DNA from 3 places in the Streptomyces sp. NPDC056361 genome. Region 2 is predicted to be linked to each of the others. Evidence: riboswitches for the same ligand, from Rfam matches in the RefSeq annotation. Region 2 holds a riboswitch; each other region holds the start of a gene.
What was found. A riboswitch is a leader RNA that binds a small molecule or an ion and turns the genes downstream of it on or off. The one in region 2 is predicted to bind S-adenosylmethionine.

Region 1: another riboswitch for S-adenosylmethionine. It lies ahead of ACFCY7_RS28335 (aminotransferase class V-fold PLP-dependent enzyme); the one in region 2 lies ahead of thrC (threonine synthase).
Region 3: another riboswitch for S-adenosylmethionine. It lies ahead of ACFCY7_RS03655 (IclR family transcriptional regulator); the one in region 2 lies ahead of thrC (threonine synthase).

What each region holds. Positions count from the first base shown of each region.
Region 1 covers NZ_JBHJQI010000106.1:6,288-16,294, forward strand. The annotation lists gene ACFCY7_RS28305 (NlpC/P60 family protein) at 1-638, opposite strand, end outside; gene ACFCY7_RS28310 (NlpC/P60 family protein) at 834-1,871, opposite strand; gene ACFCY7_RS28315 (NYN domain-containing protein) at 2,129-3,493, opposite strand; gene ACFCY7_RS28320 (hypothetical protein) at 3,527-3,769, opposite strand; gene ACFCY7_RS28325 (rhomboid family intramembrane serine protease) at 3,928-4,662, shown strand; gene ACFCY7_RS28330 (Lrp/AsnC family transcriptional regulator) at 4,659-4,940, shown strand; gene ACFCY7_RS28335 (aminotransferase class V-fold PLP-dependent enzyme) at 5,012-6,412, opposite strand; SAM riboswitch class IV at 6,639-6,755, opposite strand; gene trpD (anthranilate phosphoribosyltransferase) at 6,843-7,907, opposite strand; gene ACFCY7_RS28345 (cytochrome bc complex cytochrome b subunit) at 8,038-9,660, opposite strand; gene ACFCY7_RS28350 (Rieske 2Fe-2S domain-containing protein) at 9,657-10,007, opposite strand, start outside.
Region 2 covers NZ_JBHJQI010000091.1:17,935-27,941, reverse strand. The annotation lists gene ACFCY7_RS26330 (class I SAM-dependent methyltransferase) at 1-162, shown strand, start outside; gene ACFCY7_RS26325 (SRPBCC domain-containing protein) at 178-648, opposite strand; gene groL (chaperonin GroEL) at 795-2,423, opposite strand; gene ACFCY7_RS26315 (cold-shock protein) at 2,743-2,946, opposite strand; gene ACFCY7_RS26310 (MoaD/ThiS family protein) at 3,342-3,620, opposite strand; gene thrC (threonine synthase) at 3,661-4,971, opposite strand; SAM riboswitch class I at 4,965-5,111, opposite strand; gene ACFCY7_RS26300 (glucosyl-3-phosphoglycerate synthase) at 5,260-6,201, shown strand; gene ACFCY7_RS26295 (hypothetical protein) at 6,314-6,721, shown strand; gene ACFCY7_RS26290 (trehalose-6-phosphate synthase) at 6,852-8,222, shown strand; gene ACFCY7_RS26285 (winged helix-turn-helix transcriptional regulator) at 8,282-8,650, opposite strand; gene ACFCY7_RS26280 (NAD(P)-dependent oxidoreductase) at 8,748-9,629, shown strand; gene ACFCY7_RS26275 (immune inhibitor A domain-containing protein) at 9,748-10,007, shown strand, end outside.
Region 3 covers NZ_JBHJQI010000007.1:6,073-16,079, forward strand. The annotation lists gene ACFCY7_RS03620 (DUF1349 domain-containing protein) at 1-563, shown strand, start outside; gene ACFCY7_RS03625 (transposase) at 976-1,311, opposite strand; gene ACFCY7_RS03630 (hypothetical protein) at 1,459-1,833, opposite strand; gene ACFCY7_RS03635 (hypothetical protein) at 1,851-2,222, opposite strand; gene ACFCY7_RS03640 (hypothetical protein) at 2,264-2,629, opposite strand; gene ACFCY7_RS03645 (hypothetical protein) at 3,004-3,348, shown strand; gene ACFCY7_RS03650 (leucine-rich repeat domain-containing protein) at 3,720-4,529, opposite strand; gene ACFCY7_RS03655 (IclR family transcriptional regulator) at 5,537-6,259, opposite strand; SAM riboswitch class I at 6,450-6,591, opposite strand; gene ACFCY7_RS03660 (exo-alpha-sialidase) at 6,989-9,004, opposite strand; gene ACFCY7_RS03665 (sialate:H+ symport family MFS transporter) at 9,235-10,007, opposite strand, start outside.

The DNA of each region.
Region 1 (10,007 bases), on a different contig from region 2:
ACGCGGCCGCCGACGCGGCCGCCGTCGCGGGACGCGCGGGCGAAGTCGGCGCGCTCCTCGGCGGTGAGGGAGGCGAGCACCCGGCGGGCCTCGGCGAGCTTGCGCTCGACGGTGCGCTTGTGGCGGGCGACCTCGGCGCGGCTGCGCTCCAGTTCGTCGAGGGCCGTGCGGGCCTCGGTCCGCTTCTGGTTCAGCCGGCGCTGCTCCCGCTGGAGTTCGCCGAGCGCGGCGCCCTGGCGGGCGGTGGCCCGGTCGAGGGCGGAGGCGCGGTCGAGGTAGCTGTCCGGGTCGGAGGAGAGCAGCAGCGCGAGGGCGGGGTCGATGCCGCCGGAGCGGTACTGGGCGCCGGCGACCGAACCGAGCGCGCCCCGCATGCGGTTGATGCGCTCCTGGCCGCGGGCGAGGCCGTCGCGGGCCTCGGCGACCGTGCGGCGCAGCGCGTCCGCCTTCTCGTCCGCGCGGTTGTAGCCCTCGGTGGCCTTCTCCGCCTCCTCGAAGAGGCGGTCGACCGTGGCACGGGTGGCCGCGGGTCCCGCCCCGGGGTCGGCGCTCGCGGGGACGGCCCCGAGGGCCGCCGCCGCGGTGGCCGCGGCGGCGGTGAGGACGGTGACCCTGACGGGTCGGCGGTGGGACGCCACGAATCGCGCTCCGTTCGTGTCGACGCGGACTGGCGCGGCAGACAGTAGCCGCTGATCACTCCGCGTCCAACGAAGGCGCCGGGCACACAAAGTGACGCCCCGCCGGAGAACACAGGTCACCGGCGGGGCGTCAGGTCAGCGTGCGTCGCGGCGAACCACCCGATTGGGCGCCTTGCCGTGGCGGTTCGTCGGGCGTCAGCTGCCGATGCGGACGCCGAACTGGAACGAACCCAGCGTGTTCATCGACTCGTAGCGGACGTAGGCGCCCGAGTAGGGGGCGTGCAGGACCGTGTTGTTGCCCGCGTACAGGCCGACGTGCTGCAGTCCGTTGAAGAACACCAGGTCGCCGGGCTTGAGCTGGCTGCGGCCGATCTTCGTGCCGTCGTTCTGCTGGGTGTAGGTGGTGCGGGTGAGGTCGATGCCCGCCTTGCCGTACGCCCACTGGGTCAGACCGGAGCAGTCGAACGAGCCCGGGCCCTCGTGGCCGGAGGCGTACGGCATGCCGACCCGGGTGTCGGCGGCGGCGAGTGCCGCGGCGCCGAAGCCGTTCGACGGGGCCTCGCTGCCCAGGTTGACGCGCTCGCCGGCGTCGCGGCTGGCGCGCTGCTCCTGCTGCTCCAGCTTGGCCTTCTCGGCCGCCGTGAGCGTGTTGAGGAGCTTCTGCGCCTCGGCCAGCTTGGCCTGGAACTTCTTCTTCTTGTCGCCGAGGGTCTTGCGGACGTCCTCGAGGTCGGCCAGCTTCGTGGTGGCCTCGGCCCGCTGCTGGGCGAGCGTGCGCTGCTTGGCCTGGATCGACGTGAGCACGTCGGCCTGCTGGGCGCTCAACTGGTCGATCGCGGACGCCTTGTCGAGGTAGGTGTCCGGGTCGGCGGAGAGGAAGAGCTGGAGCGCCGGGTCGATGCCGCCGGAGCGGTACTGGGCGCTGGCGACCGAACCGATCTGGTCGCGCAGGGTGTTGAGCTCCTGCTGGCCGCGGGCGACCTTGTCCTGCAGGTTGCCGATCTCCGTCTGCAGCTTGCCGCGACGCTCCTCGGCGAGGTTGTACTGCTCCGTGGCCTCTTCGGCCTCGTGGTGCAGCTTGTCGACCTTCGACTTGACCTCGTCGATCTTGGGATTGGCGGGAGCCGCCTGGGCGCCGGACTGGGCGGTGAACGCCACGGCGGCGGCCGCGGTGACGGTGAGCACGGTCACACGGGCGCGGCTCGGCTGCTTGGGTCGACGGTGGGACGCCACGAAGGCGATCTCCTTCTTCCTCAGAGCCGCCCAACCGGTCAGGGGCAGGCGGTTCCTCCGCCGCCACCCCGGATGGGTGATCAACCGCGCGAAGGTTCGATGCCCGACCCTAGTGACCAAGCTGTGATCAGTTCAAATCCCACCGGCAAAAATATTGCTCACGCAGCACTTTGTTTACACGTACCGCACGGGCAGTGATGGCGACTTGACGGTCCGCCATCCAGAATTCGGTCATAACGCCCACTAGTTGCGATGCGTCACGAGAGGCGCGAAAGCCGCTTCAGCAGCAAGACGGACGCGACGGGCCGCGCACCCGCCTTCGCCACCCCGTCGGCCACCTCGCGGTCGGTGGAGACCACCACCACCGGCCGCCCCGGCGGCTCCGCCCGCACCAGCTGACGGATCAACTCGTCCGCCGTGACGCCGGGCTTGGAGAACAGCACCCGCACCCCGCGCGGCGGCGCGAGCAGCACCGGCGCCGCCAGCTCCGCCCCGTCGAAGACACAGGTGACCTCGGCGCCCGAACGGGCCGCGAGGGCCGAAAGACCGCCCAGCAGCCGCAGCCGCTGCTTCTCCAGCGGCATCGTCGGATAGCCGGTCTTGGTGACGTTGTAGCCGTCGACCACCAGATGGGCCTGCGGCAGCGCGAGCAACTGGTCGAGCAGCGCCGGATCCGTCTCGGAGAGCGCGCGCGCCGCGATGTCCTTCGGGGACATCCGCCCCGGCTCCACCGCGTCCACGGTGTCCGCCGGGTGCACCGACACGGGCGGCAGCGCCAGTTCGCGGCGCAGCCCCTGGGCGGCGTCCAGCACCGTGTCCAGGAGCAGCCGCAGCCGCATGTCCTCCACCGAGCGCCCCTCGCGGGCCGTCCGGCGGCTCGCCTCCAGGGCCGCCTCGACCTCGCCGAGCCGCGCCTTGAGCCGCCTCGTCTCGCTCTCGGCGGACGACAGCTGGGCCGCCCCCTCGGCGCGTACGGCGTCGATCTCGCCCTGGACGCGCCGCAGCGCGGCCTCGCCGCGCTTCACGTCGCTCTGGGCGCTGCGCAGCTTGCGGTGAAGCGATTCCGCTTCCTTGCGGGCCGCTTCGAGGTCGTGCCGCAGCTGCTCGGTCTCGCCCCGGGAGCGGTCCCGGGCGTCCGCGAGCTCCTCGCGCAGCCGCTCCAGCTCACGCCGGCCGGCCTCGTCGGCCCGCTCGGCGTCGGCCCGCTGGGCCTCCTCGCCCGCGGCGGCCACGAGCTTGACCCAGCCGGGCGGCCGCAGCACATAGGCGGCGGCTGCCACGTCGACGGGGTCGGCGGCGGCCGGCGGGGTGCCGGTCTCCACGGCGCCGGCCAGCTCGGGCTGGCCCTGCTTGAACCGCTCGCCGATCCGCTGCCGGAAGAGCGGGTCGCTCTCCAGGGCGGCCGCCATCGCGTTGCCGGCGAACTTGGCCCGCCGGCTGGCGGTGAAGCGGGCGTACTGCCGCAGGGGTGCGGGGAGCTCCGCGACGGTCAGTCCGCCGAAGGCGTCCGCGACCAGCGCGACGACCCGCCGCCGCACGCCTTCCGGCAGTGGGTGGTCGAGCGTCTCGGCAGCGTCACCTGCCGCGCCGGCCGGCTCTCCACCGTGCGCGGGCTGCTCCACGATCCGTCACCCCTATGTCGTCCGCACCGTCCCTCAGGAGGCGGCGCCCGGCCTGTCCACCAGTTCGATCTGGTCCACCGCGTTGCACCAGCGGCAGCGGACCGACTCGATGGTCTCACTGACCACCTGCCGCTCCTCGACCGTCGGATCGCCCGCGAGGTCCAGATGGACGTACTCGACGACCTTCGAGGAGCGCGTCACGTCGAAGCGGGTCAGGTTGCCGCAGAGGGTGCAGCGCCAGCGGGTCTCGGCGGTCGGCAGGGGAACCGTCGTCATCGTGCCGTCCTTCTTCCTGTTGCGTGGTACCAGGTGCGGGAGCCGCGGTGCGCCGTCGAACTGCGGTCGTCGTGCCCGTAACCCTACGGCCTCCCCGGTACCCCGGGGCACGGCGAGGCACTCTGTCCACTTCGGCCCCGGTACGCGATGATCTGTCCATGATCGACTGGCGAGGAGCGGCCCGCGGTGCCCGGCAGGGCACGCGCAAGGGGCCCACGGTGACCTACGGACTGATCGCCGCCTGCTGCCTCCTCTTCGTGATCAGTCCCGTCTCCGGGGTCAACCCGGTGTACGGCACGGGGGACGCGCTCCTGGCGGCCCAGGGGACGTACTTCCGCCGCTGGGGCGTCGTCCCGGCCGAGCTGATGGGCGGCGAGCCGCACGCCCTGGTCACCCCGCTCACCGCGCTCTTCGTCCACGGCAGCTGGCTCCACCTGCTGGGGAACATGCTCTTCCTGTACGTCTTCGGGGCCATGGCCGAGGAGCGCATGGGCCCGGCCGGCTTCGCCCTCTTCTACCTGGGCACCGGCTATCTGGCGCTCCTCGGGTACGCGGTGGCGCACGCGGACAGCGAGCAGACCCTGGTGGGGGCGTCGGGGGCGATCTCCGGGGTGCTCGGGGCCTTCCTCTTCCTCTTCCCGCGCGCCCGGGTCACCAGCCTCTTCCCCTTCCTCCTGTTCCTGCCGCTGCGCTTCCCCGCCTGGATCGTCCTGATCTTCTGGTTCGTGCTCCAGTGGCTGGCCGCGCGCGCGGCGGGGCCGGGTCCCGGCGTCGCCTACCTGGCCCATGTCGTGGGCTTCTCCGTCGGATTCCTCTACGCCTGGGGGTGCTACCGGGGTGGGGATAGAGTGAAGGCTCCAGCCGCGGCGACCGAGGGAGAAAGCCAGCCGTGATCACCGCGATCGTGCTCATCAAGACCAGCGTGGACCGCATCCCCGAGATCGCCGAGTCGATCGCCGCGCTCGACAGCGTCAGCGAGGTCTTCTCGGTCACCGGCACGTACGACCTCATCGCCATGGTCCGGGTGCCCCGCCACGACGACCTGGCGGACGTGATCCCCGGCCGCATCAGCAAGATCCCCGGCGTCGAGGCCACGGACACCCACGTGGCGTTCCGCACGTACTCCCAGCACGACCTGGAGGCGGCCTTCGCCATCGGTCTGGAGTCCTGAGGAGCCGACCGCGGGACACGTGAAGGGGGCCTCCCGGACGGGAGGCCCCCTTCACCCGTACGAGTGACCGATCAGCCGCGGTCCGGGACGCAGCGGCCGTCCTCGGTGCGGTACTTCCACTGCGCGCCGTCCCGGACGAGCTCCTTCACGGCGCCGACGAACCGCTCCACGTGCTCGTCCGGCGTACCGGCGCCGAAGCTCACCCGGATGGCGTTGAGCGAGCGCTCGCCGGGCGCGGCCTCGGGGGCGCCGCACTCGCCCGGGTCCTGCGGGTCGCTGCCGAGCAGGGTGCGGACCAGTGGGTGGGCGCAGAAGAGGCCGTCGCGGACGCCGATGCCGTACTCGGCGGAGAGCGCGGCGGCGAAGTGGGAGCTGTTCCAGCCCTCCACGACGAAGGAGATGACGCCCACGCGCGGCGCGTCGTCGCCGAAGAGCGAGAGCACGCGCACCTGGGGCACCTCGGCCAGGCCCGCGCGGACCGTGTCGATCAGGTGCTGCTCGCGGGCGACGAGGGAGTCGAAGCCGGCCTCGGTGAGCGCCTTGCAGGCGGAGGCGATGGAGTAGACGCCGATGACGTTCGGCGAACCGGCCTCGTGCCGGGCCGCGGTGGTGTGCCACTCCACGTCCACACCGCCGTCGGCCCGGCGGGCCACCTTGCGGGAGGCGCCGCCGCCCGCGAGGTAGGGCTCGGAGTCCTGCAGCCAGTCGGCGCGGCCGGCGAGGACGCCGGAGCCGAAGGGCGCGTACAGCTTGTGCCCGGAGAAGGCGACCCAGTCGACGTCCAACTCCCGGACGGAGACCGGGTGGTGGGGCGCGAGCTGGGCGGCGTCGAGCACGATCCGGGCGCCGTGGGCGTGCGCGGCGGCGGCGAGTTCCTTCACCGGCCACAGCTCGCCGGTGACGTTGGACGCGCCGGTGACGCAGACCAGCGCGGGGCCGTAGGGGTCGCGGCCGGCGAGGGCCCGCTCCAGGGTCTCGACCGCCTGGGCCGGGGTGCGCGGCGCGTTGAGGTAGGTGACGCGGGCGTCGCGCCAGGGCAGCAGCGAGGCGTGGTGCTCGGTCTCGAACACGAAGACCTGGCAGTCGGCGGGGACCGTGGCGGCGAGCAGGTTCAGCGAGTCGGTGGTGGAGCGGGTGAACACGACCTGGTCGCCGGGGCGGCAGTCGAGGAACTCGGCGACGGTGGCGCGGCTGTTCTCGAAGAGGTCGGTGGAGAGCTGGGACAGGTAGCCGGCGCCGCGGTGGACGCTGCCGTAGTAGGGCGCGTAGGCGGCGACGTCGTCCCAGACCCGCTGGAGGGCGGGGGCGCTGGCCGCGTAGTCGAGCGCCGCGTAGGTCACCTCGCCGCCGGTGACGAGCGGGACGGTGACGTCCCGGCCGAGGACGGGCAGCGGGGCCGCGCAGCAGGGGTCGGCGGACTCGGCGGCGACGGAATCGACGGTGGTGGTGGCGGTGTTCGGGCGTGCGGACATGGCGGTATCTCCCGGCGGGCGGTGCGGAATGGCTTCGGTGATCCCGTACGCGGCCGGATCGGCGGGGTACGGGTGATGCCTCGGAGACGGCGGGGACGCACGCCGGTACGCGGGTACGCGGAAGTGACCCTGTTCCGAGGGTGAAGAAAGGGGCGGATTCGCCCTATCGCATTCGCTTGCTCACGGAAAACGCTCCTCGAGAGACCAGGACCCCTGGTGTTCGAGGGGTCCGCGCTTGCCGTAGACCTCGCTGCCTACGGCCTGGTCATCACCCGGGGCACCCCGCCACGGACGGAGGGTTGCCGGACAGCAAGCCGGGGCCTAAACGCTGTCACTCGTGACCTGGAAAGCATCCTGCCACATGATCTCCGATGCGCAAGACCCCGGTCCGCATACCGGACCGGGGTCGTACGACCGAAGGGGGCGGCCGTCAGGCGTTGCTGGCCGCGATCCAGCGCTCCAGGCTCCGGCGGGCCGCGCCGGAGTCGATCGACTCGGCGGCCTTCGCCATGCCCGCGGCCAGCTGCTCCGCCAGGGTGCCCCGGCCGGGCTCCAGGGCGGTCAGCGCCGCCGCCGCGTTGAGCAGGACCGCGTCCCGGACCGGACCGGTCTCCCCCGCGAGCAGCCGGCGGGCCACGTCGGCGTTGTACGAGGCGTCCGCGCCGCGCAGGGCCTCCAGGGGCACGAGCTCGATGCCGACGTCCCGCGGGTCGAAGCGCTCCTCGGCGACGGCGCCGTCCCGGACCACCCAGACCCGCGAGGTGGCCGTGGTCGTCAGCTCGTCCAGGCCGTCGTCGCCGCGGAAGACCAGGGCGGAGTTGCCGCGCTCGGCGAGGACTCCGGCCACGATCGGCGCCATGCGCGGGTCGGCGACCCCGACGGCCTGGGCCTTCACCTTGGCCGGGTTGGTCAGCGGGCCGAGGACGTTGAAGGTCGTCCGGATGCCCAGCTGGCCGCGCGCCGCGGCGACGTGCCGCAGCGACGGGTGGAACTTCACCGCGAAGCAGATGGTGATGCCGGCTTCCTCGGCGACCTCGGCGACCCGCTGCGGGGTGAGGTGCAGATTGATGCCGAGCTTCTCCAGGACGTCGGAGGAGCCGGAGGCGGAGGACGCGGCGCGGTTGCCGTGCTTGACGACCTTCGTGCCCGTGCCGGCGACCACGATCGACGCCATGGTGGAGATGTTCACCGTCTTGGCGCCGTCGCCGCCGGTGCCGACGATGTCCACGGCGGGACCGGGCACCTCGATCACGTTGGCGTGCGCGTACATGGTCCGCACGAGGCCGGCGATCTCCTGCACGGTCTCGCCCTTGGCCCGCAGCGCCACCATGAATCCGGCGATCTGGGCGTCGGTCGCCTCGCCGCTCATGATCAGGTCCATCGCCCAGGCCGTGTCGTCGGCGGTGAGGTCCCTGCCGTCGAGCAGGCCGTTCAGGAGGACGGGCCAGGAGCGGCCCGCCGACGTAGGTCCTCCAGCGGGGGTCGCAGCGCTCATGACGGCTCCTGATGATCGTGACGGGTACGCACCCACCCTATCGAGCCGGGGGGACGGCAAAGAGCCCCGTCCATCGAATGGACGGGGCTCTCGCCGTGGCGACCTTCAGGAAGTCAGGAGGTCAAGGTGATCAGTGGTGGCCGTGGCCGCTCTGGATCTCCTTGTACTCCTCGGCCGTCGGCTTGGCGATCTGGCTGTCGCCGCCGTAGTAGCCCTTGTTGAGCTTGACCCGGAGCTTCTCCAGGGCACCGACCTTGCGCTCCACGCCGTTCTCGTCGACGGCCGGCGGAAGCTCCGCCGCGTCGTACTGCTCGTGCGCGGTGAGGCGGTGCAGTTCGCCCTGGCTGAGCGGCTCGTGGACCTCGACGAACTCACCGTGCGGCAGGCGCTTGATGATGCCCGACTCGCGACCGTGCAGCACCTTGTCCTTGTCGCGGCGCTGGAGGCCGAGGCAGATCCGCTTGGTGGCGATGAACGCGAGGACCGGTCCGACGAAGAAGAAGATCCGGACGAACCAGGTGATCGAGTTCAGCGACAGGTGGAAGTGGGTCGCCCAGAGGTCGTTTCCACCACCGATGAGCATGACCATGTACGCGGTGATCCAGGCGACGCCGAAGGCAGTGCGCGTCGGAGCGTTGCGCGGGCGCTGCGCGATGTGGTGCTCGCGCTTGTCGCCGGTGATCCAGGACTCGATGAACGGGTACACCGCGATCGCGGCGAGGACCGCCGGGAAGATCGCCAGCGGGATCATCACGCCCAGGACCAGCGTGTGGCCCCAGAGGTTGATCTCCCAGCCCGGCATGACACGGATCAGACCCTCGGCGAAGCCCATGTACCAGTCGGGCTGGGCGCCGGTGGACACCTGGTCCGGGCGGTACGGGCCGATGGCCCAGATCGGGTTGATCGAGGCGATCGCCGCGATGACCGCGATGACACCGAAGACCAGGAAGAAGAAGCCTCCGGCCTTGGCCATGTAGACCGGCAGCAGCGGCATGCCCACGACGTTCTTGTTCGTGCGGCCGGGGCCGGCGAACTGCGTGTGCTTGTGGAAGAACACCAGGATGAGGTGCGCCACCACGAGGCCGAGCATGATGCCGGGCAGCAGGAGCACGTGGGCCGAGTAGAACCGGGCCACGAAGTCGCCGCCGGGGAACTCCCCGCCGAACAGGAACATCGACAGGTACGTGCCGAGGACCGGCACGGACAGGATCGCGCCCTGCATGAAGCGGACACCGGTGCCGGAGAGCAGGTCGTCCGGGAGCGAGTAACCGGTGAAGCCGGTGAACATGCCCAGGAAGAACAGCAGGAAGCCGAACAGCCAGTTGATCTCACGCGGCTTGCGGAACGCGCCCGTGAAGAAGACGCGCATCATGTGCACGAACATGCCGGCGAGGAAGATCAGCGCCGCCCAGTGGTGGATCTGCCGGATGAGCAGACCGCCGCGGACCTCGAACGAGATGTGCATCGTCGAGTTGAACGCCTCGGACATCAGCTGTCCCTGGAGCGGGACGTACGGTCCGACGTACTCCACCTCGTTCATCGACGGGTGGAAGAACATCGTCAGATAGACGCCCGTCAGGATGATGATGAGGAAGCTGTAGAGGCAGATCTCGCCCAGCATGAAGGACCAGTGGTCCGGGAAGATCTTCCGCATGTTGGCCTTGGCCAGCGTGTAGATCCCCAGGCGTCCGTCGGCCCAGTCGGCGACCCGCTCACCGGCGGGTGCTTTCTTCGTATCGGTCACGGTGCTCATCCGCGCTCCCAGAAGGCAGGACCGACGGGCTCGTCGAAGTCGCCGAGCGCCTCCAGGAAGCCCTTGTCGTTCACGCCGATCCGCAGCTGCGGGAGGGCGTGACCGGCCGGGCCGAAGATGACGCGGGCGCCGTCGGAGAGGTCGAAGGTGGACTGGTGGCACGGGCAGAGCACGTGGTGCGTCTGCTGCTCGTACAGGGAGATCGGGCAGCCCACGTGGGTGCAGATCTTCGAGAAGGCGACGATGCCCTCGTGCGACCACTCCAGCTCGCGCTTGTCCTTGATGTCCTCCGGCTGGATCCGGACGATCATCAGGGCGGCCTTGGCGATCTGGGTCTGGAACTCGTG
Region 2 (10,007 bases):
CTGGAGGGCGGCCTCGCGTACTCGGACGACTCGCTGCGCGCCGTCTTCGCCGGCCTGACGGAGGTCGAGCTGCGGCGGATGCGCGACGAGCCCGCGGACTCCACCGCGTTCGGCGAGTCCTTCCTCTGGACGGGCCTGTTCCGGCGCCCCGCGCAGGGCTGACGCCCCGCGTGGCGCTCACATCGACGTCAGGTACTCCGCGAGCCGGTCGTACTGCTCCCGTACGCCGGCCTCCATGCCCGCGGCCAGGGCCTGGTCCCTGATGTCGTTCGAGGGCCAGAAGGACGTGCTGGTCAGGGCGGTGCCGCCGTCGGGTGTCGCGTCGAAGGCGAGGTTCACGCGGACCGGCTCGGCGTCCGGCATCTGCTCGAAGACCTCGGTGTAGTCGAGCCGCTCGACGGGGACGACGTCCTCGTACGTGCCGGAGAAGACGATCTCCTGCCCGTCCGGCGCGGCCTGTCCCCAGCGCCAGGCGCCGCCGGGCCGCAGGTCGATGTCGACGACCGTCGTCGTCAGGACGGCCGCCCCGTACCACTCCCGCACGTGCTCGGGGAGCGTCCAGGCCTCCCAGACCCGTGCCGGCGGGGCGTCGAAGGTGCGCGTGATGACCAGCTCGCGATCGGCCGGCGTCGTCAGCAGGGTGACCATGGTCGCGGCCCCTTCCGTACGGCCCCCGGGGCGGCCCTCCGCCGTGACCGCCTCTTCCAGCATCCGCCGAACGCCCGAGGGCGGCACCCCCTGGTGGGAGTGCCGCCCTCGGTCGCGTTCAGCGATGAACCACCGATCCCGGAGGATCAGAAGTCCATGTCACCGCCCGGCATGCCGCCGCCGGCCGGCGCGGACGCCTTCTCCGGCTTGTCGGCGATGACGGCCTCGGTGGTGAGGAACAGCGCGGCGATCGACGCGGCGTTCTGCAGCGCGGAGCGCGTGACCTTCGCCGGGTCGATGATGCCCTCGGCGATGAGGTCGACGTACTCGTTGGTCGCGGCGTTCAGGCCGTGGCCGACGGGCAGGTTGCGAACCTTCTCCGCGACGACGCCACCCTCAAGGCCGGCGTTGACGGCGATCTGCTTCAGCGGGGCCTCGAGGGCCAGCTTCACGATGTTCGCACCCGTGGCCTCGTCACCCGAGAGGGAGGCCTCGAGCTTCTCGAAGACGTTCGACGCCTGGAGCAGGGCGACGCCACCGCCGGCGACGATGCCCTCCTCGACGGCCGCCTTCGCGTTGCGAACGGCGTCCTCGATGCGGTGCTTGCGCTCCTTGAGCTCGACCTCGGTCGCGGCACCGGCCTTGATGACCGCAACACCGCCGGCGAGCTTCGCCAGGCGCTCCTGCAGCTTCTCGCGGTCGTAGTCCGAGTCGGAGTTCTCGATCTCGGCGCGGATCTGGTTCACGCGACCGGCGACCTGCTCGCTGTCACCGGCACCGTCGACGATGGTGGTCTCGTCCTTGGTGATGACGACCTTGCGGGCGCGGCCCAGCAGGTCGAGGCCCGCGTTCTCCAGCTTGAGGCCGACCTCCTCGGAGATGACCGTGCCGCCGGTGAGGATGGCGATGTCGTTCAGCATGGCCTTGCGACGGTCGCCGAAGCCCGGGGCCTTGACCGCGACGGACTTGAAGGTGCCGCGGATCTTGTTGACGACCAGGGTCGACAGGGCCTCGCCCTCGACGTCCTCGGCGATGATCAGCAGCGGCTTGCCCGACTGCATGACCTTCTCCAGGAGCGGGAGCAGGTCCTTCACGGAGGAGATCTTGGAGTTGACGATCAGGAGGTAGGGGTCGTCGAGCGACGCCTCCATGCGCTCCATGTCGGTGGCGAAGTACGCCGAGATGTAGCCCTTGTCGAAGCGCATGCCCTCGGTGAGCTCCAGCTCCAGACCGAAGGTCTGGGACTCCTCGACGGTGATGACGCCTTCCTTGCCGACCTTGTCCATCGCCTCGGCGATGAGCTCGCCGATCTGGGTGTCGGCGGCGGAGATGGAGGCCGTGGAAGCGATCTGCTCCTTGGTCTCGACATCCTTCGCCTGCTCGAGCAGGGCGCCGGAGACGGCCTCGACGGCCTTCTCGATACCGCGCTTGAGGGCCATCGGGTTGGCACCGGCGGCCACGTTGCGCAGACCCTCGCGGACGAGCGCCTGGGCGAGGACGGTGGCGGTGGTCGTACCGTCGCCGGCGACGTCGTCCGTCTTCTTGGCGACTTCCTTGACCAGCTCGGCGCCGATCTTCTCGTACGGGTCCTCGAGCTCGATCTCCTTGGCGATGGAGACACCATCGTTGGTGATCGTGGGGGCGCCCCACTTCTTCTCGAGGACGACGTTGCGGCCCTTGGGGCCGAGGGTGACCTTGACGGCGTCAGCGAGCTGGTTCATGCCGCGCTCGAGACCGCGCCGGGCCTCCTCGTCGAACGCGATGATCTTGGCCATGTGAAGTGGTCCTCCCGGACATGGGGTGGATAACGCTCCAGGACCGCGCCGATGCCCGCGACGGACGGCCTGCGTACCCGATGGTTCCTTGCCCCACCTGGCCGCGGGCCTCATCTGCCCGATCCTCGTAAGCACTCTCACCTTCCGAGTGCTAACGCCAATGATTAGCACTCGGCATAGGAGAGTGCAAGCGACTCTCGACGATCGGGATGGGACGGGAGGGGCGCACGGGGGCGCGCGGGAACGCACGAGGGGTCCGCATCCCCTCAGGGATGCGGACCCCTCGACGGCGTTGCGTCGGTGGCCGATCGCGCCGCGCTCAGACGGCGAGCTTGACCATGTCCGCCTGCGGACCCTTCTGGCCCTGCGAGATCTCGAACTCGACTCGCTGTCCCTCTTCGAGGCTGCGGTAGCCATCCATCTGGATCGCGCTGTAGTGGACGAAAACATCCGCACCACCGTCGACCGCGATGAAGCCGTAGCCCTTCTCCGCGTTGAACCACTTGACGGTGCCCTGAGCCATGCCTAACTCCCCTATTACTGGCCCTTGCGCGGGACCGCACTTCGCGGACCCGGGTCAGACCCTGCGCCGGAACGCGTCGACCGCCGCTGAATGTATCTGCCCAACTGCCCTCTGCAACAGGTCATTCGAGCGGGAATTCTCGGCACGACGGAAAGGGGAATTGGGGAGAATCCCCTGGATGCCGGGGCAAGTCGGGCCCGGCAAAAGGCGCAGAACGTACACAACGCGCAGGCACTTTGGCTGCTTCTTGTCGTGCGGGGACGCTTTCTCATATGCGTCCGGCATGCGCAGCGGAGGGGACTTCCCCAACTCTACCCCGCTCAACCATGCAGAATTGCCCCTTCCGCTTATAGTCGCGGAAGGGGCAATTCAAGAAAGACGGGGCAGGGAACGGCTCAGCAGCCGCCGGCCACCGCGGGGATGATCGAGACGCCGGCGCCGGCCGGGGTGGCCGTCTCCAGGCCCTGCTCGAAGCGCACGTCGTCGTCGTTCACGTAGACGTTGACGAAGCGGCGCAGCTTGCCCTGGTCGTCCAGCACGCGGGCGGCGATGCCGCTGTGGTTCTTCTCCAGGTCGGCGATGACCTCGGCGAGGGTCGCGCCCTCGGCCTGGACCTCGGACTGACCGCCCGTGTAGGTGCGGAGGATGGTGGGGATGCGGACGTTCACGGCCATGTCTTCGTAACCTTTCGGAGGACCGGGAAAGCGGGCGGGCTCAGACTGCCAGGCCGGCGTCGCGGAACGCGTCCAGGCTCGGGCGGATGGTGACGGTCGCCTGAGAGGTGTCGGCCACCGCGTCCAGGGTCTTGAGTCCGTCGCCCGTGTTGAGGACGACGGTGGTCAGCTCGGGGTCGATGAGACCCGCCTCGACGAGCTTCTTCGTGACGCCGACGGTCACGCCGCCCGCGGTCTCGGCGAAGATGCCCTCGGTCTGCGCGAGCAGCTTGATCGCGTCCACGACCTGCTCGTCGTTCACGTCCTCCACGGCACCGCCGGTGCGGCGGGCGATGTCGAGGACGTACGGGCCGTCGGCCGGGTTGCCGATGGCGAGCGACTTGGCGATCGTGTTCGGCTTCTGCGGGCGGACGACGTCGTGGCCGGCCTTGAAGGCGACGGAGACCGGGGAGCAGCCCTCGGCCTGGGCGCCGAAGATCTTGTACGGCTTGTCCTCGACGAGGCCCAGCTTGATGAGCTCCTGCAGACCCTTGTCGATCTTCGTGAGCTGGGAGCCGGAGGCGATCGGGATGACGAGCTGGTCGGGGATGACCCAGCCGAGCTGCTCGCAGATCTCGTACGCCAGCGTCTTGGAGCCCTCGCCGTAGTACGGGCGGAGGTTGACGTTCACGAAGCCCCAGCCCTCGCCGAGCGGGTCGCCGATGAGCTCCGAGCAGAAGCGGTTGACGTCGTCGTAGTTGCCCTCGATGGCGACCAGGTCACCGCCGTAGACACCGGCCATGACGACCTTGCCCTGCTCCAGGTCGTGCGGGATGAAGACGCAGGAGCGGAAGCCGGCGCGGGCGGCGGCGGCGCCGACGGCGCCGGCCAGGTTGCCGGTGGACGAGCAGGACAGGGTGGTGAAGCCGAAGGCGCGGGCGGCTTCGAGGGCCTGCGCGACGACCCGGTCCTTGAAGGAGTGGGTCGGGTTGCCGGAGTCGTCCTTGACGAACAGCTTGCCGGGGGCGACGCCGATCTCGCGGGCGAGGTTGTCGGCCTGGACGAGCTTGGTCCAGCCCGGGTTCAGGTTCGGCTTCTCGGCGACGTCGGCCGGGACGGGCAGCAGCGGGGCGTAGCGCCAGATGTTGGCGGGGCCGGCCTCGATCTGCTTGCGCAGCGCCTCGGGGTCACCGGTGGGAAGGTCGTACGCGACTTCGAGAGGTCCGAAACAGAGTTCGCAGGCGAAGATCGGACCGAGCGGGAAGACTTCACCGCATTCGCGACAGGAGAGCCCGGACGCGGGACCGAGGTCGACGGTGGTGGCGGAGGCGACAGTCTGTGCAGCCATGGAGGCGAGGCCCTTTCTCCTCATCTTTCCCATGACGAATTTTTCGTCATGAGACGGATTTGGCACCTTCCCTAGCCGGGGACCTCGCTGGAGGACGAGACAAACCGACTGGAGGGTTGCCGGGGCTTCAACGGGCCGTTTCCCTCTGCCCCTCTGGATGAGCGGTATTCGATTGTGAAGCGCGATGGACTTCGTTCCTGCGCTCCGACGCGGTCGGCACCCCGACGTGCATCGGGGATCCGCGTTGTTCAAGACTGTAACCGAAGGCCCGGAAGCTTGGACGGGCCGTCCGTAACGCGAGATGGAGATCACGTGCTGGAAGAGGTGGAGCGCTGGCTGGACCGCCGGTCCTGGTCCGTGGCGGACCGGCCGCTGGAGCGCATCCTCGCCGCCAAGCGCAACACGAGGGTCAGCGTCGTGCTGCCCGCGCTGAACGAGGAGGCGACGGTCGGGGACATCGTCGCCGTGATCCGCCGCGAGCTGATGTCGGAGGCGGTGCCGCTCGTCGACGAGCTGGTGGTGATCGACTCGGGCTCCACGGACCGCACGGCGGAGGTCGCGGCGGCGGCCGGGGCGCGGGTGGTCGCGCGCGACGCGATCCTGCCGCGGATACCGGCCGTCCCCGGCAAGGGCGAGGTCCTGTGGCGGTCACTGATGGTGACGAGCGGGGACGTCGTGTGCTTCGTCGACGCGGACCTGCGGGACTTCTCCGCGGACTTCGTCACCGGGATCGTGGGCCCGCTGCTCACCGACCCGGACGTCGACTTCGTGAAGGCGATGTACGACCGCCCCTTCGGGGACACTCCTGGTCAGGGCGGCCGGGTCACCGAGCTGGTGGCGCGCCCCCTCCTCAACCTCCACTGGCCGCAGCTGGCCGGCTTCGTGCAGCCCCTCGGCGGCGAGTACGCGGCGCGGCGCTCGCTCCTCGAACGGCTGCCGTTCCCGGTCGGCTACGGAGTGGAGTTGGGGCTGCTCGTCGACGCGCTCCACACGGTCGGCCTGGACGCGCTCGCCCAGGTGGACGTCGGGGTGCGCAAGCACCGGCACCAGGACGGTCGGGCGCTGGGCCGGATGGCCGCCGCGATCTACCGGACGGCGCAGCTCCGGCTCTCCCGGGGCCACCTCGTACGGCCCCGGCTCACCCAGTTCGAGCGCGGCGAGAAGGGCTTCGAGCCGCGCACGTACGACGTGGACACGGAGGAGCGCCCCCCGATGGCCGAGATCACGGAGTACGCGCAGCGCCGGGTGGCCTGACCGCCGCATGGCCTGACCGCCGGGCGGGCGCGCCGCCGGGCGGGCGCCGCCGGGCGGCTCGCCGCGTGGCGTAGCACCCTATGATGATCCGCTTTGCCTACATTGCCCTTTTATGCGCTTCAGACGACATCACCTGGGCAGAGTACTGGCGGCCATCGGCCTGACGGCGGGCTCGCTCGCGTTCGCGGCGGCCGGACCGGCCGGCGCGGACGCGGTCGAGCCCTTCGGCAAGCGGTACGACGCGTCGCCGTACGGCGACTCCACCGCCCTCGGCAACACGGTCACGGGCTGCCCCACGACCCCCGCCGACCTGGCCGCCCTCTGCGCGACGGCGGCGAGCGGCCGGGGCGCCTCCCCCGCTCCGCCGGCCCCGGGCCCGCAGGGCGGCCACTCCTCCGGTTCCATGGCGGAGACGGGCGGCAACGGCGAACGCCTCTGGCTGCTCGGCGCCCTCGCCGTGGCCCTCGCGGCCACCGGCCTGGTGGCGAAGGCGGCCCTGCGCGGCAGCCGGCGCGACTGACGGACCGGCCGCCGAAGCCCCCGGCCACGCCCCTGCCCAAGCCGCTGACCTGCGACGACTCAGCGTGGCCGAATCAACCTGTCTCGTATACGTACGTTTGAGCGTTTACGGGACGGGCTAGGTTCGCCACATGGCTACTGTGCTCGTGGCATCCAACCGGGGCCCCGTCTCGTACGTCCTCGGCGACGACGGCTCGCTCGACGCCCGCAGGGGCGGCGGCGGCCTGGTCTCGGGGCTGAGCGCCGTGTCCGCCCAGGAGAGCCTGTGGGTGTGCGCGGCGCTCGGCGAGGGCGACCGCGAGGCCGTCCGGCGCGGCACCGGCGAGCCCGGCGTCCGCATGCTCGACATCGACCCGGACGTGTACGCCGACGCGTACAACGGCATCGCGAACTCGGTGCTCTGGTTCCTCCACCACCACCTGTACGACATCCCCCGCGAACCCGTCTTCGACGCCGCGTTCCGCCGCCGCTGGGAGTCGTACCGCGCCTACAACCGCGCCTTCGCCGAGGCCCTGGCCGCCGAGGCGGCGGACGGCGCCGCGGTCCTCGTCCAGGACTACCACCTGGCCCTCGTCCCGGGTCAGCTCCGCGAGCTCCGCCCCGACCTCCGCATCGCCCACTTCACCCACACCCCCTGGGCCTCCCCCGCCTACCTCCGCATGCTCCCCGACGACCTCCGCGAGGAACTCCTCCGGGGCATGCTCGGCGCGGACCACCTCGGATTCCACACCCGGGCCTGGGCCTCGGCCTTCACCGAGTGCGCGGGGCCCGCCGGCCTCGGCCGCTCCGAGGTCGCGGTGCACCCCCTCGGCGTCGACGGCGACGAGCTCCGGTCCCTCGCGTACCGCCCCGAGGTCGACGAACGCCTCGCCGAACTCCGCAAGGAGGTCGGCGACCGCAGGACCATCGTCCGCGTCGACCGCACCGAACTCTCCAAGAACATCCTCCGCGGCCTCCTCGCCTACCGCGAGCTCCTCACCACCCACCCCGAGTGGCGCGACCGCGTCGTCCACCTCGCCTCGGCCTACCCCTCCCGCCAGGACCTGGAGTCCTACCGGTCGTACACCGCGTCCGTACGGGAGCTGGCCGACGAGATCAACGCCGAGTTCGGCACGCCCGAATGGCAACCGGTCCTCGTCTCCGTGAAGGACGACTTCACCCGCTCCCTCGCCGCCTACCGCCTCGCCGACGTCGCCCTCGTCAACCCCGTCCGCGACGGCATGAACCTCGTCGCCAAGGAAATACCCGTCGTCTCCGAATCCGGCTGCGCCCTCGTCCTCTCCACCGGCGCCGGTGCCCACGAGGAGCTCAAGGACGACGCCCTGACCGTCAATCCCTTCGACGTCTCCCAGACCGCCACCGCCCTCCACACCGCCCTCTCCATGCCCCCCGCCGAACGCACCACCCGCACCACCCACCTCGCCACCGCCGCCACCGCCCTCCCACCCCAGCGCTGGTTCCTCGCCCAACTGGAAGCCCTCGGCGGCCCGGACGGGACCTAGGGCCTGTCGTCACGCCCGCGCAGCGCCCGCGGCGGGCGTTCGGTCGGGCAGTCGAAGGCTCAGGCGGTCGGTGGCGTGGGGCCCGCGCCACCGACCTGCTGCCGTTCGCGGCCCCACGCCGCCAAGGGCTCCAGTGCCTCGTTCAGGCGGATGCCGTCCTCGGTGAGGGTGTACTCGACGCGGGGCGGGACCTCGTCGTAGGAGGTGCGGTGGACGATGCCGTCGGATTCCAGCTCGCGGAGGTGGGAGGCGAGGACCTTCTCGGTGATGCCGGGGAGGAGGCGGCGGAGTTCGCCGAAGCGGCGGTGGGGCTGCTGGTGGAGGGCCCAGAGGATGAGGACCTTCCACTTGCCGCCGATGACCTCCATGGTGGTGTCGATCCCGCAGACGTGCCCGTCCTCGCCGACGGGCCGGTTCAGCGTCGCCATGTGTCCACCCCTCTGACCTGTTCGCTCACCTCAGGGTAACCACCCACTCGAAAGTGGGTACTTGAGCAGGTCAGGGGCCTCGATCAGCCTTGCGGGCATGACGAAGAACACCACCGAGAAGCCCCCGGTCTCCCTCCTCGGCCTCGGCGCGATGGGCACCGCCCTGGCCCGCGCCTGGCTCACCGCCGCCCATCCCCTCACCGTCTGGAACAGGACCGCGGCCCGTGCGGAGGCGCTCGGAGCCGAGGGGGCGAAGGTCGCGGGGACCGCGGCCGGGGCCGTCGCGACGAGCGGACTCGTCGTGCTCTGCCTGCTCGACGACGAGTCGGTCGGCGCCACGCTCGACGGCGTCGACCTCACCGGAAAGGACCTGGTCGACCTCACCACGACGACACCCGCCCAGGCCCGCGCCCGCGCGGCGTGGGCCGAGCGGCGGGGCGCCCGTTATCTGGACGGCGGGATCATGGCCGTACCGCCGATGATCGGGGTCCCGGAGGCCGGCGGTTACGTGTTCTACAGCGGGTCGCGGGAGTTGTTCGAGCGGCACCGCGAGGTCTTGGCCGTGCCGGTCGGCACGAAGTACGTCGGGGAGGACGCGGGGTTCGCGGCCCTGCACGATGTGGCGCTGCTGAGTGCGATGTACGGGATGTTCGCGGGGGCGGCGCACGCCTTCGCGCTGATCCGCCGGGAGGAGATCGACCCGGTGGCGTTCGCGCCGCTGCTCGCGGACTGGCTGGGTGCCATGGCGCAGGGCGTGCACGGGACGGCGGCGCGGCTGAAGAGCGGCGACTACGGGAAGGACGTGGTGTCGAACCTCGCGATGCAGGTGGCCGGCACGCCGACGTTCCTGGCCACGGCGGAGGGGCAGGGGGTCAGTCCGGAGCTGATCCGGCCGTACTTCGAACTGATGCGGCGCCGCCTCGAAGCGGGCGGCGGGGAGGAGGATCTGACGGGCGTGGTGGATCTCCTGCTCCGGTAATCGGTACGACCTCTCCCCTGAGAGGTCGTCTCGTGTCAGACTCTGCGGCGATCGTTCCCCCAAGCGATCCGTTTTTCCCCATGAGGCACATGAGGCAAGCGGAAGGATCGCAAGAGACGTGAAGAAGATTGTCGTGGGCATGACCCTCGGGTCGGCGCTCACCGCACTCCTCGCCGCGGGGCTCGCCCCCGCCGCCGCGCAGGAAGCCAAGGACGCCGCACCGGCGGGCGCGAAGGCGCACCGGCCCGACAACCGCCCCGGACCGCTCACGAAGCAGCGCACCGAGCTGCGGGAGAAGGCGATCGACCTGATCGCCAAGGGCAAGGCGAAGGCGAACGCCAAGGGCGTCGTCGAGGTCGCCGACGGCAAGTTCGTGGA
Region 3 (10,007 bases), on a different contig from region 2:
ACTGGCCGATCCGCCCCGCCTCGCTGACACTCGACGGCGATGCGCTGGTGGTGGAGGCGGGTGCCGGTACAGATGTATTCGCCAACCCCTTGACCGGCGAGGTCAGGAACGACGCAGCCCGCGCCCTCCTCACTCCTCCCGAGGGAGACTGGCAGCTCTCGGCCCGCCTCCGCGTCGGCTTCCAGGCTCCCTGGGACGCCGGCGCCCTGGTCATCTGGTCCGCAGCGGACACATGGGCCAAACTCAACCTCGAACAGTCACCCGACGGCCGACCCGCTGTGTATTCCGTGGTCACGCGGGGGCTCTCGGACGATGCGGTGGGATGGAATCTCGACAGCGGCTCGGCATGGCTGCGCATCAGCCGCATCGACGACGGCTTCGCCTTCCACGCGTCGATTGACGGGCGCTCCTGGCGGTTGGCGCGCCAGTTCAGTCTGGGGCCCGTGGCCGACCTGCGAGTCGGCATCGAAGTTCAGTCGCCGACGGGGCAGGGCTGCACTGTTCGATTCGACCGTACGACGTTGGCATCGACGCGGCTGGCGCACCTCTTCGACGGACGCTGATCGCCAGCGGCTCCGGCTTCACCCCGGGAACGGGCCGCTACGACGTCAAGGTCACGGACATCGCCCCGACCGTACTCACCCACTTCGGGGTCACCCCGACCCCGCGCAGCAGCTCGACGGCAAGGCAGGCCATCAGGACCATCACGCCCGACGCCTACGACGCCCTGCGTCCCTCCCTGAATATCGATAGCTCCGCCCCTGCCCACTCACATTTTTGATCCCGCGTCGGCGGAGGTATGCGCGGAAGGTATGGGCCGAGTAGCTCTTGTCGGCGACCACGTGGGCGGGCTGGGTGCGGGGGGCTGCCCGGGCCCGGCCTGGAGACGTGGAGGCGGCTGATGGCGGCTTCGGCCTGGGTGCAGTCGTTGCGGTTGCCGGCGGTGAGGAGGAAGGCCAGGGGTGGCCTGCTTCGTCACCGCCGGCGAGGTGGATTTTGCTGGTCGGCCCACTGCAGGAGCGTCCCAGTCCGCGTTCTTCGAGCCCCCTTTGGCGGCCGCGTGCTGATGGGCTCGCACGTTGGTGGAGTCGATCGCGACCAGCCAGTCCACCTCCGCCCGCGGCTGGGCCGTTGCCGGGAGACGGTCGAAGGCGCCGTCGGCGGCCCAGCGCGCGAACCGTCCGTGGACGGTCTGCCACGTCCGAACCGCTCAGGTAGATCCCTCCAGGGCAGTCCGGTGGGGAACTTGAACACGATCCCCTCAAACACCCGGCGGTGATCACGCCACCTGCCGCGAGTCCGGACCCGCAGGTGGCAGCAATGGCGCGATCACCGCCCACGCTGCGTCAGAAATCTCCCCATCCCTCGCCACCAGACCAGCGGTCCGATGATCGGAAAGGCACCCCGTAGGCTGCGGCGATGGTGCGGGATTTCATCGGTGGAGTGGTTCGACCCCGGTCAGTCGCTGATGGTGTACCAGTCGGAGTTGGCCTGGTACTCGGGGACCGGGCCGGCGGCCGGGTTGGTCAGGATGAGACGCCCGCCGCTCTTGCCGCAGTTCCCGTCGGTGTACCCGCCGACCGCGACGTAGCCCTTCCACCACCAGCCCGACAGGTAGTTGTCGACGCTAGGGGTGGAGAAGCAGCCCTCGACGTACTGGCCGTTCTGGTTGGACCCGGCGATCGACACGGAATACACGGTGCCGAGCCGGTCGTGGAAGTTGATCTGCTGGCCGTTGCCGCCGGCGAAGGCCGAGCCGGAGCCGAGGCCGAGGGCGGCGGCGCCGAACAGGGTGATCGCGCCGGCCTTGGCAAGGCGTGAGGTGATGCTCATGGAAAGAACTCTCCCGTTCAGTTGCTGAAGGTGGTCCAGTCGCTGGACTGGCTGAGGGGAACCCAGACGGAGCTGGAGAAGGTGACGTTGCCTGTGGGCCGGCCATCGCCGCCACAGCCACCGCTGTAACCGGTGACCTCGACGTTGCTCGTCCACCACCAGCCGCTCCAGTAGTTGTCCCGGCTCGGGCTGTCGAAGCATCGGGCCACGGCCTGACCGCTCTGGTTGTGGCCGTCCACCCACACCGAGTAGGTGTTGCCCACCCGGTCGTGAAAAGAGAGCTGCTGGCCACTGCTCCCGGCGAGCGCGGACCCTGAGCCGAGCAGCACGAGGGAAGCGACCGTGGCGAACATGCCGACGGCAGCCCCCGTCTTCTTGCGGAGGTTCATACGTGTTCCTCAGTCGACGACGCGAAGCCCTGAAGGCTCGGTCACAGGTCGTAGATCGTGTACCAGTCGGATGCCTGGGACACGGGGATGGTGAAGGTCTCCGGGCTGGGCTCGATGGCGGTGCCGCCGCACCCGCTCTGCGGGTACCACGTGATGCGCACATCGCCCTTCCACCACCAGCCGGAAAGGTAGTTGTCGGTGTTGGGGGTGTTGAAGCAGCCCGCGACGGTCTGCCCGTTCTGATTGGTCCCGTACAGGTAGACGGAGTAGACGTCGCCGCGCTGGTCGTAGAACTCGATCTGCTGGCCGTTGGTCCCCGCGGAGGCAGCTCCGGCGAAGCCGAACACGCCGCCGGCTGCCAGCGCGGTGGCAGCTGCACCCCGGGCGACTCGGGCAGGCAGAGACATACGGACATCCTTTGCGAGAGGTCGGACAAGCGAAGTCCCCCGACCGGTCGCTCACCACCCGACCGGCCCCACGCGGACTTCGTAAGGAAATCTATGCACCCCCAGCCCTCCACCCTTTGCCTTGCGCGCAGCCTTCCTTGACGATCCGCGCGACCCCACCTCCCGGCAGTCCGACCGCCCCTGGCCCGATGCTCAGCGCCCGCCCGCTTCCCCGGTACGTACCGCGCTGTGGGCGCCGTTGAGTGGTGCCGGGGTCCTGGCCATGCCCTTGATGGGCTTACCACCGCGCTTACCGTGGTGGTTCCCCGGCTGAGGTGGCTCCCCGGAGGGTCGCGGTGGTCTCTGGGGCCGATCGGTGGCGCAGGCATCCCGTGGTGTATCTCCTTGCCGGTACGCGGGTGGCCGACCTATCGTCGGCCCGCATCGCACCCGATCCGAAGGCTTTTGCTGCCTCTCCGCCCGCCGCCGCTCGTGACGCCGATTTCCTTTGGTGCATTCTGCTTGAGGCTTACAACTGGAATGGTGAGGAGCGGTTCACCGTGGAGCAGCCGGCTGCTGAGCCGCGTGCGGCGCATTACCTCGTTGGCTGGCCCCGCAGGGACGACTTCGAGTTCATTGCGGAGACCAGCGCCGGTGAACCGATCGGCGCAGCCTGGGCGCGGTGCCTTTCCGAGAGTGAGCCCGGATACGGTTTCGTCGCTCCGCAGCTCCCGAGCTGACCCTTGGCTTGTTGCCCGGACACCGCATCCACGGCCACGGTCACGGCTGGGCGCTGATGGAGGTGCTGATCCAGGCGCCGCCAACAGACTGCCCCCGGTCACTCGCCTTAGCCTGAGCGTCGAGGACGGTATCCCTGATGAGGCTCGTTGAATTGGCTCTGACCGGAGTTCCGTGAACAACTGGCAAGGGATGTTTGCGGATCCGTTGGCGGCCAGCCGTATAGAGATCGTGTACTGGTTGACTGTGCGTAGTGTCGACGATGACTTATTTCCCCTATCGGCAGCGTCAGCTTCCCTGCCCGGACGTTCGAACCACAGGCGCCTGGCTTTCGTCATTCCGGGGAATGCCGGGCGAGAAGGTGTTCGGCTGGTCAGTCCCAGTCGGACGCTGGCTGGTCGACCCGACCGCCCTTGTGCGGTGTGGGGATGTAGTCGCGAGCACCGCCGGGCAGCGTGGCGACACATGCCGATGAGCAGGCGTTGACCAGCAGGGGCAACACGTCAGTGGCCACGCGCAGTGAGATCCACACCTGATGGAGTCCACTCTCTTCGATCGGGTGGTCGCAGACACTGCAGCCGTGCAGGGCGGTGGCGCCCCAGCGTCGGGGATCAAGGTTTCCCAGATCAAGGTCCACGACGGACTCCGGGGAAGGCGGTAGCTGCGGGAACGGCGGTCGCATCTTGTAGTTGCCGAACAACGCGCGCGTGCTCACCGTGCTGCGGGTCAGCTTCCGGCATCGGGTGATCTCGTAGGGGAACCAGTGCAGCCGGTAGGAGGTGTAGGGGGTGAACTCCTCCAGGCTGCTCATGGCCCCGATCTCGGGCGGGATCCGGACCAGGTTGCTGCCGTAGAGGACGAGGTGCTTGACCGCCGTCAGCCTGGCGATGCTCGGCGGCAGGGTGATGATCTGCCGTCGCTCTTCCGGGCTGAGCTCACTCAGGGGTCGGAACTCTTCGCGCCCGTCGGCGGCGGCCTCGTCGATCAGCTCCAGCAGGTGCTGCCAGCCCGGAGCGGAGGTGTCCTGCCGCTCGGTGTGAAATCGAACTCGGGCTCGCGGATGAGGCCTGGACTGGTCGATGCACGAGCAGACGTCCCTGTAGGACCCGCGCCGGCCTGGGGCCGGGTCCGATGTGTCGCCCCAGCGGTTCGCATAGAGCCTCGGCTCTCCCCCGTCCGTCATGGCCCCAAGATACGGAGGTTGCCGCAGGCCGTTTCAATGATTATTCGGGCGAGAGCACAGACCCGTCGCCGTGCTCGAACGTCCGGGAGTACGTCCCACGACGCGGCCGGTCTCGACGTCGACGAGGACGGTCCCGTAAGCGCGGCTCTTGCGGAGGGCGAACTCGTCGACGCCGAGTACCCCCGGCGCCCGCTCCGGTACCTCGGGCGCTTCCAGTAGCCCGAGTAGGCGGGTCCGGCCTGCGGCGATGCTGAGCTTGTGGCACAGCCGTTCGTCGGCTCGGCCGCCCAGCTCGGTGGCGACGGCCCGTAACCACTGCTTCAGCCCGACGCCGGAATGTACGTGGCACTCACTCAGCTCGGGGACTGCTCGGCGAACGTCGTCCGCCGGCACCGGGCGCGGTCGCAGAAGAAGCGGACACGAAGACGTCCTCGCCAGCTTCCTTCCCCAAAGCGGACGTTCGGCTAGCGTCCTCCAGTAGGGGAGTTCCTCCGTCTCTCCGGGCTCCTGCAGCCCGGGCAACAGGTCGGCGGGCCGCACGCGGCCACCTCCACCAGCCCGGCCTCTGGGTCGGCGGTCAGCCGTTCCAGTTCAACATCGACTCCAGGGAACAGCGCATCGTCGATCTAGCTGAGAACCACGCGCAGGTCGTCCCGTAGGGAAGCGATCCTGCATGCATGCCGCTGGCCTGGGATTTCACGGAACTTCGGTCAGAGCCGCATTCAAAGAGCGCCATCAACGTGATCGGGAGGACGTCAGTCCGGCAGATCGGTCGGGGTCGGCATGAAGCCCTGCTGCGGTGGCGGTGGTTGGAAGCGGACGGAGGGATCGGGTACCTGGCCCTCGTCGGCATAGGCCAGGGAGCTGCACCGGTGAGGTCCTCCTCGGTGCGGTCTTTCTCGGTGCGGCGCACAAGACCTGGGGAGCCCCGCGACGATCCGGCCAAGGAAGTCTGAAGACGACGCCGGCCGGGGGAGAGGCGGAACCACCACGGGGTGCTGTCGAGGTCAGGTGTGGGAGACGGCTGCGGTGAGGCGGTCGGCTGCGTCGACGGCGGCCTTTGCGAGCCGGGCGCCGGGGTGTCGGGTGAGGCGTTGGATCGGGCCGGTGACCGTGACGGCGGCGACGACGCGGTCGGATGGGCCGCGGACCGGCGCCGAGACGGAGGCCATGCCGGGCTCGCGCTCACCGATGGACTGGGCCCAGCCTCGGCGCCGCACGCCGCTCAGGGCGGCGGCGGTGAAGCGAGCACCCTGCAGTCCTTGGTAGAAGCGCTCGGGCTCCTCCCAGGCCAGCAGGACCTGGGCGGCGGAGCCGACCTTCATGGGGAGCGTGGACCCCACCGGCACGATGTCGCGTAGGCCGGAGGTCCGCTCGGCGGCGGCGATGCAGACGCGCAGCTCACCCTGGCGCCGGTAGAGCTGCGAGCTCTCGCCGGTGGCGTCCCGAAGGGAAGTGAGGACCGGACCGGCGGCGGCGAGCAAGCAGTCCTCGCCCGCGGCAGCCGAGAGCTCGCCGAGCCGAGGGCCGAGGACGAAGCGGCCCCGCACGTCCCTGCCGACCAGTCGGTGACGTTCGAGTGCGAGGGCGAGTCGATGGGCCGTCGGTCGAGCCAAGCCGGTGGAAGCGACCAGCTCCGCCAGAGTGGCCGGGCCCGACGCCAGCGCACCGAGGATCACCGCGGCCTTGTCCAGGACGCCAACACCACTAGAAATATCCGAAATGTCCATGAAAAGGGGTACTCCAGTCTCGATCTGCGAGCCGTGACTCGCAGCGACCTCGCTCAGGGGAGGGCAGGGGTGATCAGCGGGAAAAGGCCGAGGCGGTCGGCTGATATGCCGCGATGATCATGAGACGGGTACGCGGAAAGCCCGGGTCGGACAGAGCCGGGGCGAAAGGCAGCACAGAGAGCACCGTGTCTCCTCATCTTTTCCCGCGCCACGTTGGCGCGGGCCGGAGTTGGCACTGACCCCGACGACACGGCGCGAACATCGAACGCCAAGTCGAACGGGGAGTTGCCGGGGCTTCGTAGGGCCGGTCCCTCCACCCCTCTGGATGATTCGCGAGGAACCATACAAGACTCCCGGGGCTACCTGCCAACGCCTTCCTGCTCAGGACCTGGTCGAGTGCGCTTCGGCGAGGTCGGCTTCGTGGGTCTCGCGGTCGTCGCCGTGCTGCTCGACCCGGGGCTGGATGCGGCGACAGTCTCGCCCTGGAGCGGGCCAGGTCGCTGTACCTCGACCTGGCCGACCTGCACGCCGACCTGCACGCCGAGCAGGGCGACTTCGCCGCCGCGGCGCGGGCTGCGGGAGGGGGGCGGGGCACGGGGTACGGGGTGCCGCCCCCACCTCGTCGTCAGGTGGGACGAGGTGCGGGCGGCGTGGGGTGGTGTGGGGCGGCGTGGGGGTGGGGCCCTCCGTCGTGGGAAGGGGCGGCGGGCGATGGTGACGGGTGGTCCGTCAACCGGTCCGGTGGATCGAGATCTGGTCGATGCGGCCGGCGAAGTGCCACTGCGCGCCGCCGTTGTCGACGTTGCGCCCGGCCCACAGGCCGTCGAGGTCGGGGGTCTGTCCGAAGAGGGACGGGGTGGTGGTCGAGGCGATGCGCACGCCGTCCGCGTAGAGAACCGTGCCGGTGTCGGTCACGGCGACGGCAAGGGTGTGGTCGCGTCCGTCTGCGAGGGACTTCGTGCCGTCGAGTTTCGCGCTGTAGACGCCGCCGGCACGGGCCTCGAAGTGGGGCACGCCGCTGTTCAGGGAGAGCGTGACGTTGGTCGACGGTGCGGAGGTGTCGGAGGCGGAGAGCAGGGTGGCCGCGAGGGGAGCATGCGTGGTGCGGAAGCGCGCTGTGATCACGCCGCGCGTGAGTGGGGCGACATCGGGCAGTGACGAGGTCAGGTCGGTGTACGACGAGACGCCGTCGAAGTCGTGCGCGGGTGTCGAGTCGAGCGCCTTGTCCCGTCCGACGACGAGCGTCGGCGTGGTCGTGGAGATCGTGGTGGCGCCCGCCTTGAGTGCGACCGTGATGTCCTGCTCGCCGGAGGGCGTGTCCGCCGGGGGCAGTACGGGGAAGCGGAGGGCGACGGTGGCGCCGGGCGGGATCGCCGGGATCCGCTGCGGTACGTCCCCGTTCCAGCCGGCGGGCAGGTGCAGTGCGGCGCTGCCGGGCACGCTCGCCCGGTGCCCGTGGTTGGTGACGCGCACCTCCACGGTGTTCGTTCCGCCGGCGGTCAGCAGGCCGTCGGGGACGGAGGGCCGGGCTTCGAGCTTCGGGTGGCCCTGGTCGGTCGGGCAGTCCGCGCCGAGCCAGGCGGAGTCGAAGCGCGCGAAGGTGATGCGCTGGTACGGGCCCGACTCGTACAGCAGGCCGAAGGTGCCGTCCGCGAGGCGGGTCATCGTGGAGTACGCCGTGCCGCCGGCTTCGACGACCTTGGACGTGGGCCAGGTGAGGCCGTCGTTGCAGGACATCCGGACCGTGAGGTTGTGGCGGGCGGTGGTGCTGGCGGTGTTGCTGAAGAGCAGCCAGTGCGACTCCGGCCGCCGGCCACCCGCCGTGGCGTCGTACCGCAGGATCGCGGCATTGTTGGTGGGGTCGATGAGCTCGTCGTCCGGGACGGGGGTGGAGTAGGTGATGCCGCCGTCGTCGGAGTAGGCGACGAGCCGGGTCTTCGCGCTGGAGGTGCGGCTGTTGAGCATGATGCGCCCGTCGGCCAGCTCGACCGTCTTGTTCTCGTCCATCAGCGGCCCGACGGGGCTGCCCATCCTCCAGGTTTCGCCGTGGTCGTCGCTGTACGCGCTGGCCGCCCAGATGCCGCCGTCGGCCTTGCGGAAGGCGTACTGCTGCACCAGGCGTCCGGTGGAGAGCTGGATGCCGGTGCCGGAGGAGGCGAACATGCCCTTCCAGGACGGGTCCTTGATGTCCTGGGTGATGCGGCGGGTGGTCCAGGTGACGCCTCCGTCGTCGGAGTAGGCGTAGTCGGCGTGGAGCGAGTCGGTGGCGTCGTTCGCGTTGCCGGCCCCGGAGTTGAAGAAGCCGATGCCCTTGGGGCCGTACGCGTAGAAGACGAAGACCCGACCGGTTTCGCGGTCGACGACCATGCTGGGGTCGCCCGCGCCGATGCCGCCGTCGAAGTCGGCGATCGCCTGCGGGGTGGTCCAGGTACGGCCGTTGTCGGTGCTGCGGCGGACCATGACGTCGAGGTTGCCCGGCAGGTCGGCGGAGTTGTCGTTGCGCCGGTCGTAGGCGGCGAGGAGTGTGCCGTCCGAGAGGGTGTCCAGGGCGGGGATGCGGTAGGTGTGGGCGCCCTGGCCGGAGGTGGCCAGGACGGTGCTCTCGAAGAGGGGTTCGGGGGACGCGGTGGCCTGGGCCGCGGTGTCGGTCGACGGCGGCTCGGCGGCCGTCGAGGGCGCGCCTCCGAGGAGACCGGCGCCGAGCGCGGTCAGGAGGAGTAGGGAGACGGAACGGGCGGTTTTCACCGGCACCTCCACAGCAGAAGACAGGGAGGCATCGGACATCAGACGTTGTGGCGAAACCTAGATCGCCGCCGATGCGGCGTCAACCCTTCCGGCGGGCAGGGCGAACGTGCCGCACGATGCTTGCGGCGGGGCAAGGCGGATGCATAGAGTCGAACCGGCATCGGACATCAGACGTCTCATGCCTTGTATCGGCCTCCCTCAGTGTTGGCCTCCCTCCGTGTCGGCCTCCCTCATGCCGTCAGATGGTCGGTTCCCGCCGTGGGATCGGCCCGCCGGTGCAGCCGCCTCGGCACGTCGAACCCCACCAGCACGACCACCACCAGACTCAGCCCGAAGGTCAGCACCGCCAGCGCGGTCCCCAGCGCCATGCCCTCGGCCAACCGCGCTCCGAGCACCGGGGCCACCGCACCGCCCAGCGCGCCCACGTTGTACGTGAACCCCAGCCCCGCCGCCCGCCGTTCGGTGGGGAAGTGTCCGCCGATCCAGCGCGGCAGCAGCCCGGAGACGCCGAAGCTCAGCGCCTGGAGCAGGAACAGCAGCACGCCGAGCAGCGGCAGGTCGTCGTCGACCGCGAACACCGGGAACACGAACGCCAGCGAGGCGGTCAGCGTCCACGCGTACGCCCGCGAGGGCCCGAAGCGGTCCCCGGTGAACCCCGAAAGCCAGCAGCCCGCCATCGTCCCGAACCCCGCGAAGTACAGCACCTGGGTCACTTCCTCCGGCGTGTACCCGAGCTCGGTCTTCAGGTACGTCGGCAACAGCGCCTGGATCGGCCAGCTGTACAGGAACGCCGCGAACACCGTCCCGACCAGGGCCAGATACAGCACTCGGCCGCCCCGCCCGCCCAGCTGCGCGGCGAACGCCACCATCACGGCGCCGGCCACGACCGCCAGGACCGCCGTCCATCCCCCCGCGAGGCCGGCGAACACCAAGAACAGCGCCCCCAGCGCCACCGCCGCCATCACCACGTTCCCCACCGCCCGGCGCCGGTCCGCGAACAAGG